Regions from separate parts of the Bacillus jepli genome, predicted to be linked through region 2. Evidence: predicted binding sites of a transcription regulator. Region 2 holds the regulator's gene; the other holds the start of a gene.

Region 1 (5,159 bases), 310 kb from region 2:
GCATTATCCCTAGACCCATTGCATTTGTAACTTCGCTATCAAATACAGGTACGCTAAACGGTGCACCTTTTAGTTATTTTAATATAGTATCATCCAATCCACCTCTCATTTCATTATCGATTCAACGGAAAGAGGGAATTATGAAGGACACGGCTCGAAATATTTTAGAAGGAAAAGAGTTTGTCGTTCATATCGTGGATCAGAGTAATGTAGAAAAAATCAATATCACCGCAGCAAGTCTTCCACCAAATGAAAGTGAAATTGAGCTGGCCAAACTAACTCCGGTTGAAAGTACAACTATAAAAGTTCCGGGGATAAAGGAAGCCAAAATTCGAATGGAATGTGTGTTGGAGCAGGCAATCGAATTAGGCGGTCAGGAACAGCCTGGTTGTGATTTGCTCATCGGTAAAGTGGTCCAGTTTAATGTCGATGAGGAACTATATAACAACGGCCGAATTGACCAAGAAAAACTAGGAGCGGTAAGCCGTTTGGCAGGAAATTATTATGCGAAAATAGGAAACGTGTTTGAAATCGAGAGACCAAAGTAAGTTAAGATTGGTCTCTCTTTTCCTTTTTAGGTTTAATCTTTCGTGGCGTATAATTGATGTCCTCCGAAGAATATACAGAAACGATAATCGTTCCGCCATTAACCCTTGCTCGTATTAAAATCGGTTGATTGTATGTATTTTTAAAAAGAAAATCAGGTCCATACCAGCTTACTGTAGCATCGCGTCCTGGAGGTACATAGCCAACACGTTTGCTGTGGGAATAGCGCTTAACGATCTCAACACCGGCAAGGTCGACAGCATTGAATAGGGTCGACGAGGTTTGGCAAATTCCACCACCGATTCCTTCAATCAATTCACCTCTAATGATTTCAGGAGCAGGCTGATATCCTCTGGCAGCGGTTCGCTTGCCAACAACCTTATTAAAGGAGAAGGTTTCATTTTGAAACAGCACATAACTATCAATGGCCGCAGCCGAAAGAGCAATATTTGTGGCACGCTCTTTATTAGAAGAATTAAAATGCGTCACATATTGTCCAATCTTTTTTACCCGAATGGTTGATAAAAGTTCGCTATCTACACGTGGATAAATTCGCTCAATAGGAACCTCAATAAAATCCTTTTTTCCAAAAAAACTAGAGAAAAACAATTTTGTGAATTTATCCTTATTTAATTTCACGCCTACATGTTCCTTGACGATATCACCTGATTTACCGATCTTTGCGTCCTTTGGTTCCTCGTATACTTGCTCATCTAAATAAGTTAGAAAATCTGTGAATTTTTTGGTGTCCAATGTAGGAACACCGAGCAATGGAAGAGAATATTCAGCACGATTCACGGTCGCGATCGGATCCCCTTTATAGGTTATGTATACATGATCCTGAGGCTGGAATTGCTGAACAGAAAAGAAAAGCATCATAGTCCACAATAATTTCAGTGTCCCCACCACCCTTACGAACATCATTTTTTATAGTATGGTTGGATATTTGAAATTCCATTAATAATAGGGAGAATTTTTTTTGTTTGAGATTGTAACAAAATGTTCAAATTCGAAAAAACACCTGTGATATGCAACACATCAAGGTTTGGAACACTTATGTTAAGGAAATTTGTATTTGCCAAAAACTTCCTTCCTGATTTTGTAACAACTTTTTAAAGTTTTGATGTTATCATCATTTACACAGTGGAAAAAATCAAAAGAAATTATTTTGGAAAAATAAACTTTTAGCTACAGTTTTTCAATATATTACGAAAAAAACAAGTAGCTAAAAAAATTTTGACAACTTTGTGAAGTTGTACACAATTTCTGTATAACGATCATAGTTGTTAAATTAGAGCATCCATTCGGAAAGGAGTACTTTTATGAAAATCAAATGGTTTTTCTTATCGATGGTTATTACTATTGCCACAGTGCTAACAGGCTGTGAACCCGTAATGGTCCTTGATCCAAAGGGTCCACAAGCTGAGAGGCAAGCCCAAGATATCCTACTTTCAATTGGAATCATGGCAGTAGTAGTCATTGTCGTTTTCGTATTGCTAGTATATATGCTTGTTAAATATCGAGCTTCAAAAATGCCAGAGGATTACGAACCACCACATATTGAAGGAAATCCTTGGGTTGAAGCCATTTGTATCGGTATTCCAATTTTAATCGTTGGTTATCTTTCAATTGTTTCTGTACAAAGTAACTACATTGTCGAGTCTGCACCAAAAGGTTACGAAGACCAAGAACCATTGGTGATTTATGCATCATCTTCAAACTGGAAATGGCATTTTAGCTACCCAGAAGAGGATATTGAAACAGTCAATTACTTATATGTTCCAACAGACCGACCACTTGAATTCAGACTTTATTCTTACGGACCAATTACAAGCTTCTGGATTCCACAGCTTGGCGGACAAAAATACGCCATGGCAGACATGATTACGACATTGCATCTTGCTGCAGATGAGCAGGGTGAATTAATGGGACGTAACGCAAACTTCAGTGGTAAAGGATTTGCAGAAAACACTTTTAGTGTAAAGGCAGTTCCTGAAAAAGACTTTGAGGATTGGGTAGACGAGGTTAAAGAGACTGCCGAGCCTCTTACCGAAGAAAAATTCGATGAGCTAATAGAACCTGGCCATCTTGGTCAAATGACGTTTACTGGAACTCACCTAGAATTTGCGCCACCACCAGAACATGATCATGGATCAGCAGATTCTGAAGAAGGTCACGAGGAAGGTCATGACGAGCACGAAGCTCATTCAGAGCATGAAGGGCATTAATATTTAGAAATGCTGCTCTTCACGGATAAAAGTTTCAGGGAAAGTCATTGAATTGTCTCTGATACAGTGTCTCGAGGACAAAAGTTGTGATTGAGGTCTTCGAAATGTCTCTGACACCGTTTCTCGAGGACAAAACAAACAGTGTAAAGCAGGAAAATGTCTCTGATACCACGTATCAAGGACAAAACAAACGGTGTGATGCCGTAAAATGTCTCCGACAGAGCTTCTCACGGACAAATCACGAGGTTAAAAATAAATAAATGTCCTTGATACTATATCTCGAAGACAAAAACGAACTATTCATTAAAGAATGTCTTTAAACATTTTAAATCAATACATTTTGAACGCCGAATTCACTTCATTTGAAAGGAGTAACAACGGATGGAATTTTTCGAACGATTTGCCATACCACATCCTAGTCCAGCCATCTATGCAGCAATGGTCGCAATTGGACTTACCGTAATCGGAATTGTCGCCGGTTTATCCTATTTTAAAAAATGGGGCTATCTCTGGCGCGAATGGTTAACAACCGTTGACCATAAACGAATCGGGATTATGTATTTAATTTCTGCCTTGATCATGCTTTTCCGCGGTGGGGTAGATGCTGTTATGTTACGTGCGCAGCTAGCAACACCAGAAGCGAAGCTGTTAGACGCACAGCACTATAATGAAATTTTTACAACGCATGGTGTAATCATGATCATGTTCATGGCGATGCCGTTTATCATGGGATTCATGAACTATGTTGTACCATTACAAATTGGAGCGCGTGATGTGGCATTCCCACGCTTAAACGCAATCAGCTTCTGGCTCTTTTTTATGGGGGCAATGTTATTTAACATCTCTTTCGTAATTGGTGGATCACCTGATGCAGGTTGGACTTCATATTTCCCACTTGCAGGAAATGACTTTAGTGAATCAGTTGGTACGAACTATTATATGATTGCCTTGCAGATATCGGGTCTTGGTACCTTAATGACAGGTATCAATATGATAACGACCATTTTAAAAATGAGAGCACCTGGCATGACATTGATGAAAATGCCAATGTTCACATGGTCAACTCTTATTGCCAACCTAATTATCGTAACAGTTTTCCCAGTTTTAACAGTTGCCTTAGCAATGGGAACAATGGACCGACTTTTCGGAACGCATTTCTTTGCAAGTACGAACGGTGGAATGGATATGCTTTGGGCCAACCTATTCTGGGTTTGGGGACATCCTGAGGTATATATCTTAATCCTACCTGCGTTTGGTATTTACAGTGAGATTATTTCAACTTTCTCAGGAAGAAACCTATATGGCTACAAATCAATGGTTGGTTCTATGGTCATCATCTCAGTACTTTCATGTCTAGTTTGGGCGCACCATTTCTTTACAATGGGGCAGGGGGCTGCATCAAACAGCTTCTTCTCAATTACAACAATGATGATTGCTGTTCCAACAGGTGTGAAAATCTTTAACTGGTTGTTTACATTATGGAAAGGTAAAATCCGTTTTACTGTTCCAATGCTTTACTCAATTGGTTTTATTCCGTTATTTACAATCGGTGGGGTAACTGGAGTAATGCTTGCGATGTCAGCAGCCGATTACCAGTACCACAATACAATGTTCCTTGTAGCTCACTTCCATAACACAATTATTCCAGGTGTTGTGTTTGCGATGCTTGCGGCACTCACCTATTACTGGCCAAAAATGTTTGGATTTATGCTTAATGAACGTATCGGAAAATGGACGTTCTGGTCACTTGCAATCGGATTTGTCCTTGCATTCTTCCCAATGTACATCACTGGATTAGACGGTCAAGCTCGTCGTATGTACACATACTCAGAAAGCACTGGATTTGGTCCATTGAACATGGTTTCGTTCGTCGGTGCGGGTATTATGGCGATTGGATTTATTCTGATTGTATATAACGTGTATTACAGTATCCGTTACGCACCAAGAAACATTGGCAGTGATCCATGGGATGCACGTACTTTAGAGTGGGCAACACATACACCAGTTCCTGAGTATAACTTTGCGTTAACACCAAGTGTGAACTCTAGCGAACCATTCTGGGATGACAAAAAGAAAAAGCACAAGCTATTCCCAGGTGAAATTGAAAAAATTCATATGCCAAACAATAGTGGACTTCCGTTCATCATGTGTAGCATCTTCTTTGTATGGGGCTTCTCATTCGTATTTGCGATTTGGCCGCTATTGATTGCTTCAACAATTGGTATATTTGGATGTATGGCATACCGTTCATTTGAAAAGGATCCTGGGCATTACATTCCAGTTGATAAGATTAAAGAAACAGAAGAAAAACTTGGAGGTGCTAAACTATGAAACTTGGACACTCGCAACCTCTTGAATATAGTACGCACCAAAACGAATTAAATA
Region 2 (5,159 bases):
TGTATAACTTGATTATTGTGGAAAAAGAATTAAAAAATCCCCATCCAAACTCTTCGTTTAGATGGGGATAACTTATTTTTTGCAGATAGGTGAAAAGGTCTAACCACTTATTTCGTGAAGGGATTCCCATTCTTCCATTAGGGCTTCAAGCTTAGCTGAGATTATCTCGTTCTCTTCATTAATGCGTTGAACTTCCTCATGATTTTGGTAAACTTCAGGATCACAAAGAAGCTGTTCATTTTCTTCCGTTTTTTCTTCAAGAGAGGATATCTCCAATTCAATTTCTTCAATTCTCCGCTTACGTTGGCGTTCTAGCTTCTTTAATTCCTTTTCTTGTTCATAGGACGTTTTTTCTTGAACCACTTCTCGTTTATCCGCTTTTTTCTCTTGCGTTTCAAGTTTCGCCAATTCTTCCATTTCGAATTTTTTTTCAAGGTAATAGTCATAATCACCGAGGTACTCTGTGAGTCCTTCTGGCGATAACTCAAAAACCTTCGTTGCAATCCGGTTAATAAAGTATCGGTCATGAGAGACAAAAAGGATGGTCCCAGGATAATCAATTAGCGCATTTTCAAGTACTTCCTTACTATCAAGATCAAGATGGTTTGTTGGCTCGTCAAGAATAAGGAAGTTCGACTTTTCCATCATCAGCTTTGCAAGAGCGAGTCTCGCTTTTTCGCCACCACTTAGTGTAGACACGGTTTTTAACACATCATCCCCTGAAAATAGGAAATTTCCAAGAACTGTACGGATTTCTTTTTCAGGTTTAAGCGGATATTCATCCCATAATTCGTTTAACACCCGTTTATTTGAGGTGAGGTCTGCTTGTTGTTGGTCATAGTAGCCAATCGTTACATGTGAACCGAAACGAATCGTTCCATCGACATGCTCAAGCTTATCGATAACGGCTTTTAGCAGGGTCGATTTCCCGATCCCGTTAGGTCCCACTAACGCAATACTATCTTCACGATAAATATTGAAATTGATATTTTTGATAATAGGCTTGTCTTTTTCATAGGAAACAGAGATGTCTTTTGCACTTAACACATCATTTCCACTTTGTCTTTCAATTTCGAAACGGAAGGAAGCAGATTTTTCATCACCCGATGGTCTGTCCATAAGCTCCATTCGATCAAGCTGTTTTCGTCTACTTTGAGCGCGTTTCGTTGTTGAAGCTCTGACTAGGTTTTTCGCGATGAAGTCTTTTAGTTTTTCGACTTCTTCCTGTTGTTTTTCATATCTTTTCAAATCAAGTTCATAGTTTTCAGCCTTTAATTTTAAATAGTTGCTGTAGTTTCCGACATATTTCGTGCTTGTGTGTCTTGAAATTTCATAGACCTGGTTGACTACTTTATCAAGGAAGTAACGGTCATGGGATACGATTAAGAGCGCTCCTGGATAGCCTTGGAGATATTGTTCAAGCCAGGTAAGCGTGCTGATATCGAGGTGGTTTGTCGGCTCGTCCAGAATCAATAAATCAGGCTTGGAAAGTAATAATTTACAAAGGGCTAGGCGTGTCTTTTGACCACCGCTCAAGCTAGATATTTTTGTTTCGTAGTATTCTTCTGTAAAATGAAACCCGTGTAGAATGGAACGAATATCAGCTTCATATTGATAGCCACCCTGTTCTTTAAAGTCGACCTGGAGCTGATCGTATTCTTCAAGGAGTTTTTGATAGTCAGCTGGATTTTCAAAAACGGAGGGGTCCCCCATTTTTACTTCAAGGTTTCGTAAGTCTTTTTCTAGTTTCTGTAAGGGTGCAAAGACGGTAAGCATTTCTTGCCAAATGGTAAGCGTTGATTCAAGTCCAGTGTCCTGTGCGAGATAATCGATTGTGACACTTTTCGGCTTAATGATTTCACCGCCATCATGTGACATCTGTCCTGCAATAATTTTTAATAGAGTCGATTTTCCGGCACCATTTCGACCAACAATGGCAATGCGGTCGCGAGTTTGTACTTCTAATTTTATATTGGATAAAATAAGATCAGCAGCAAAATATTTTTTGAGCTGATTTACTTGTAGTAAAATCATGCTATTTCACCTCTTGTTTCTAACAACAGTGTATCTTATATTATCTTAATAGAGCAACTGCAATGATAATGTTCACAGATGTTACAAAGACAGATGTGGTAAAATAGTGTATAGTTTATGGGAGGGTTCGATATATGTCATCATTTACCCATTTTAATGAGCAGGGTCGTGCAAGAATGGTCGACATTACAGAGAAATCTGATACTGTTCGTACAGCGATTGCAAAATCAAGTATTACTGTAAATAAATTGATTTATGAGCAAATCATAAATAATGAGGTTAGCAAGGGAGATGTTCTTGCTGTTTCTCAGGTTGCCGGTATTATGGCAGCTAAAAAAACATCAGAGTTAATTCCGATGTGCCATCCGTTAGCATTAAAGGGCGTCGATATCAGCTTTAATTGGACGACCCAAGATGATTATATTTTACATATTACCGTATCAGTTAAAACAAAGGGTAGTACCGGCGTAGAGATGGAAGCCCTTACGGCCGCATCGGTTTGTGCGTTAACTGTATATGATATGTGTAAAGCAGTTGATAAAGGGATGGTGATTGGGCCAACCTATTTAGCTGAAAAAACAGGTGGAAAAAACGGTGATTTTAAAAGGCCAGTAGCGGGGGAATAAACATGAATTTGGAACAGTCAAAAATACCACAAGCAACTGCCAAAAGGCTGCCACTTTATTATCGGTTTTTAAAAAACCTGCATGCCTCGGGGAAGCAGAGGGTATCGTCTGCAGAGCTAAGTGATGCGGTCAAGGTTGATTCCGCCACGATTAGGCGAGATTTTTCCTATTTTGGGGCATTGGGAAAAAAAGGGTATGGCTATAATGTGAATTATTTATTATCCTTTTTTAGTAAGACCCTTGATCAGGATGAATTAACAAAGGTTACGTTAATAGGTGTCGGTAATTTAGGTACCGCATTTTTACATTATAATTTCTCAAAAAATAATAATACAAAAATTGAGCTTGCGTTTGATGTGGATTATAATAAGGTAGGTAGTAGTATTGGTGGAGTCAAGGTATACCATTTAGATGATCTTGAAAAAGAATTGCCTGATGATGTCACGGTTGCTATTTTAACAGTTCCCGTTGGCGCAGCACAGGCGATTACGGATCGCCTCGTAAATAAGGGGATCAAAGGTATCCTTAATTTCACACCAGCAAGAATCAATGTGCCTGAACATATACGTGTTCACCATATTGACTTAGCTGTTGAATTACAAGCACTTGTTTACTTTTTAAAGCATTATTCGAATGAAGAATAGAAATATATTTTACACTTGTTGGGAGGTGACTTACTGTGGGAAGTCTTGGATTTGGTAGTATCCTATTGATTGTATTTGCAGCGTTACTTATTTTTGGACCGAAGAAGTTACCTCAATTAGGAAGAGCAGCAGGTAATACTTTGCGTGAATTCAAAAACGCAACAAAAGGTTTAGCAGATGATGACGATGATGATGTAAAAAAGAATGAAACTCCTGATGTGAAGTAATGATAGGATGAGTCATATGAACGAAAAAGAAATGTCCGTCTACGATCATATTGGTGAGCTACGAAAACGACTGATTTATGTAGTCGTTTTCTTCTTCATTGTTGCATTAGGAAGCTTTTTTCTCGCAGAGCCGGTCATTCTTTACTTGCAAAATGCGGAGGAAGCAAAAGAACTGACAATGAATGCTTTCCGTATGACAGATCCAATTAAAATTTATATGCAATTTGCTTTTATCATTGCGCTCGTTATCTCCTCTCCTTTTTTACTCTATCAGCTATGGGCGTTCATCAGTCCAGGTTTGTATGAAAAGGAAAGAAAGGTAACCTTGAGTTATATTCCGATTTCAGTAGTCTTATTTTTAGTAGGGGTGTCATTTTCCTACTTTATTCTATTCCCATTTGTTGTGAATTTTATGACGAGGTTAGCAGCCCGCCTTGATATTAACCAGGTAATCGGGATTAATGAGTATTTTCAATTCCTGTTACAGTTGACCTTACCGTTTGGCTTTTTGTTTCAATTGCCGGTAGTCGTCATGTTTCTCACAAGACTCGGTATTGTCACACCGATGTTCTTATCGAAAATACGAAAATATGCGTATTTTATTCTATTAGTAATTGGAGGGCTAATTACGCCTCCTGAAATAATCTCTCATTTAATGGTTACTGTGCCGTTATTCGGATTATATGAAATCAGTATTCTTGTATCAAGAAGTGCCTACAGAAAGGTACTCAAAGCGGAAATGATGGCAGCAAATAGTATGGAATAAACAAAAGTCCAGAAAATAGAAATAACCTCCGGATGGAGGTTATTTTTTTTCCTTTGTCACTTTTTTTATTTTGAAGTGCAGGGTAAACATTCTGATTGCCACACCAAAGTCGAAGGTTGCGACAACGGCTAGAAGGATTGTGGAAAAGTTCCAGACTGTCTCCGTTGCACTATTAATTGCAATATAAGTAAATAAAATTCCCATTAATGCGTAAATGATGCCCAAGGCAAAAGGTGAAGTTCTTCGCATAAAATTAAAAGCCTCCAATAAATGTCTGTTGCAGCTTCTCGGCTTGCTTCATGATCCTTTCTATATCATCTGCAAAAACTGTCTGTACCACTACAACAAAAGTATTCATCGCCACATGTGCAAAAATTGGTACAATAATTCGTTTTGTTTGTACATAGAGGAATGCAAAGGTAAAGCCCATTGCCGTATAGATAAGGATATGAGTGAAATCCATATGTACAACCGCAAAAATTAATGAACTAATTAAGCCAGAGATGAAAAAGTTGAATTTTTTATATAAAGAACCAAAGATAATTTGGCGGAAAATAATCTCTTCAAGAATTGGACCAATCACCGAAACAACAATGACTAGCAATGGCAAAGATTTTACCAGTGTCAAAATTTCTTGGGTGTTCTCAGAGCCTGGCTCAATGCCAAATAAATGAATTTCAATATTTGCCGCAACCACCTGGGCTGTCATGGCCATAAAAATACCTGCAATCGCCCATCCAATTGCCTCACCTTTAGAGGAACGTCGTAAGTTCTGATGTCTCTCTCTCATATCTTGCCTTAATAAAAATAAAACAATCGGAAGTGCAGCGACAAAACTAATAACAGTCCAAAGTGCAATAAT

The links. The regulator Rex, encoded in region 2, represses fermentation and respiration genes when NADH is low (regulators of the CRP and FNR family bind a similar motif). The targets are predictions, from matches to a motif close to TTGTGAAATATTTCACAA.
Region 1: the regulator Rex is predicted to act here: its motif matches at 1,792-1,809, upstream of qoxA (cytochrome aa3 quinol oxidase subunit II).

What each region holds. Positions count from the first base shown of each region.
Region 1 covers NZ_JBDFMO010000001.1:437,866-443,024, reverse strand. Annotated here, with positions in the region: gene ABC371_RS02145 (flavin reductase family protein) at 1-548, shown strand, start outside; gene ABC371_RS02140 (VanW family protein) at 550-1,425, opposite strand; gene qoxA (cytochrome aa3 quinol oxidase subunit II) at 1,869-2,774, shown strand; gene qoxB (cytochrome aa3 quinol oxidase subunit I) at 3,156-5,105, shown strand; gene qoxC (cytochrome aa3 quinol oxidase subunit III) at 5,102-5,159, shown strand, end outside.
Region 2 covers NZ_JBDFMO010000001.1:751,095-756,253, reverse strand. Annotated here, with positions in the region: gene ABC371_RS03775 (ABC transporter ATP-binding protein) at 100-2,034, opposite strand; gene moaC (cyclic pyranopterin monophosphate synthase MoaC) at 2,169-2,660, shown strand; gene ABC371_RS03765 (redox-sensing transcriptional repressor Rex) at 2,663-3,304, shown strand; gene ABC371_RS03760 (twin-arginine translocase TatA/TatE family subunit) at 3,340-3,531, shown strand; gene tatC (twin-arginine translocase subunit TatC) at 3,548-4,297, shown strand; gene ABC371_RS03750 (YdiK family protein) at 4,337-4,546, opposite strand; gene ABC371_RS03745 (CPBP family intramembrane glutamic endopeptidase) at 4,551-5,159, opposite strand, start outside.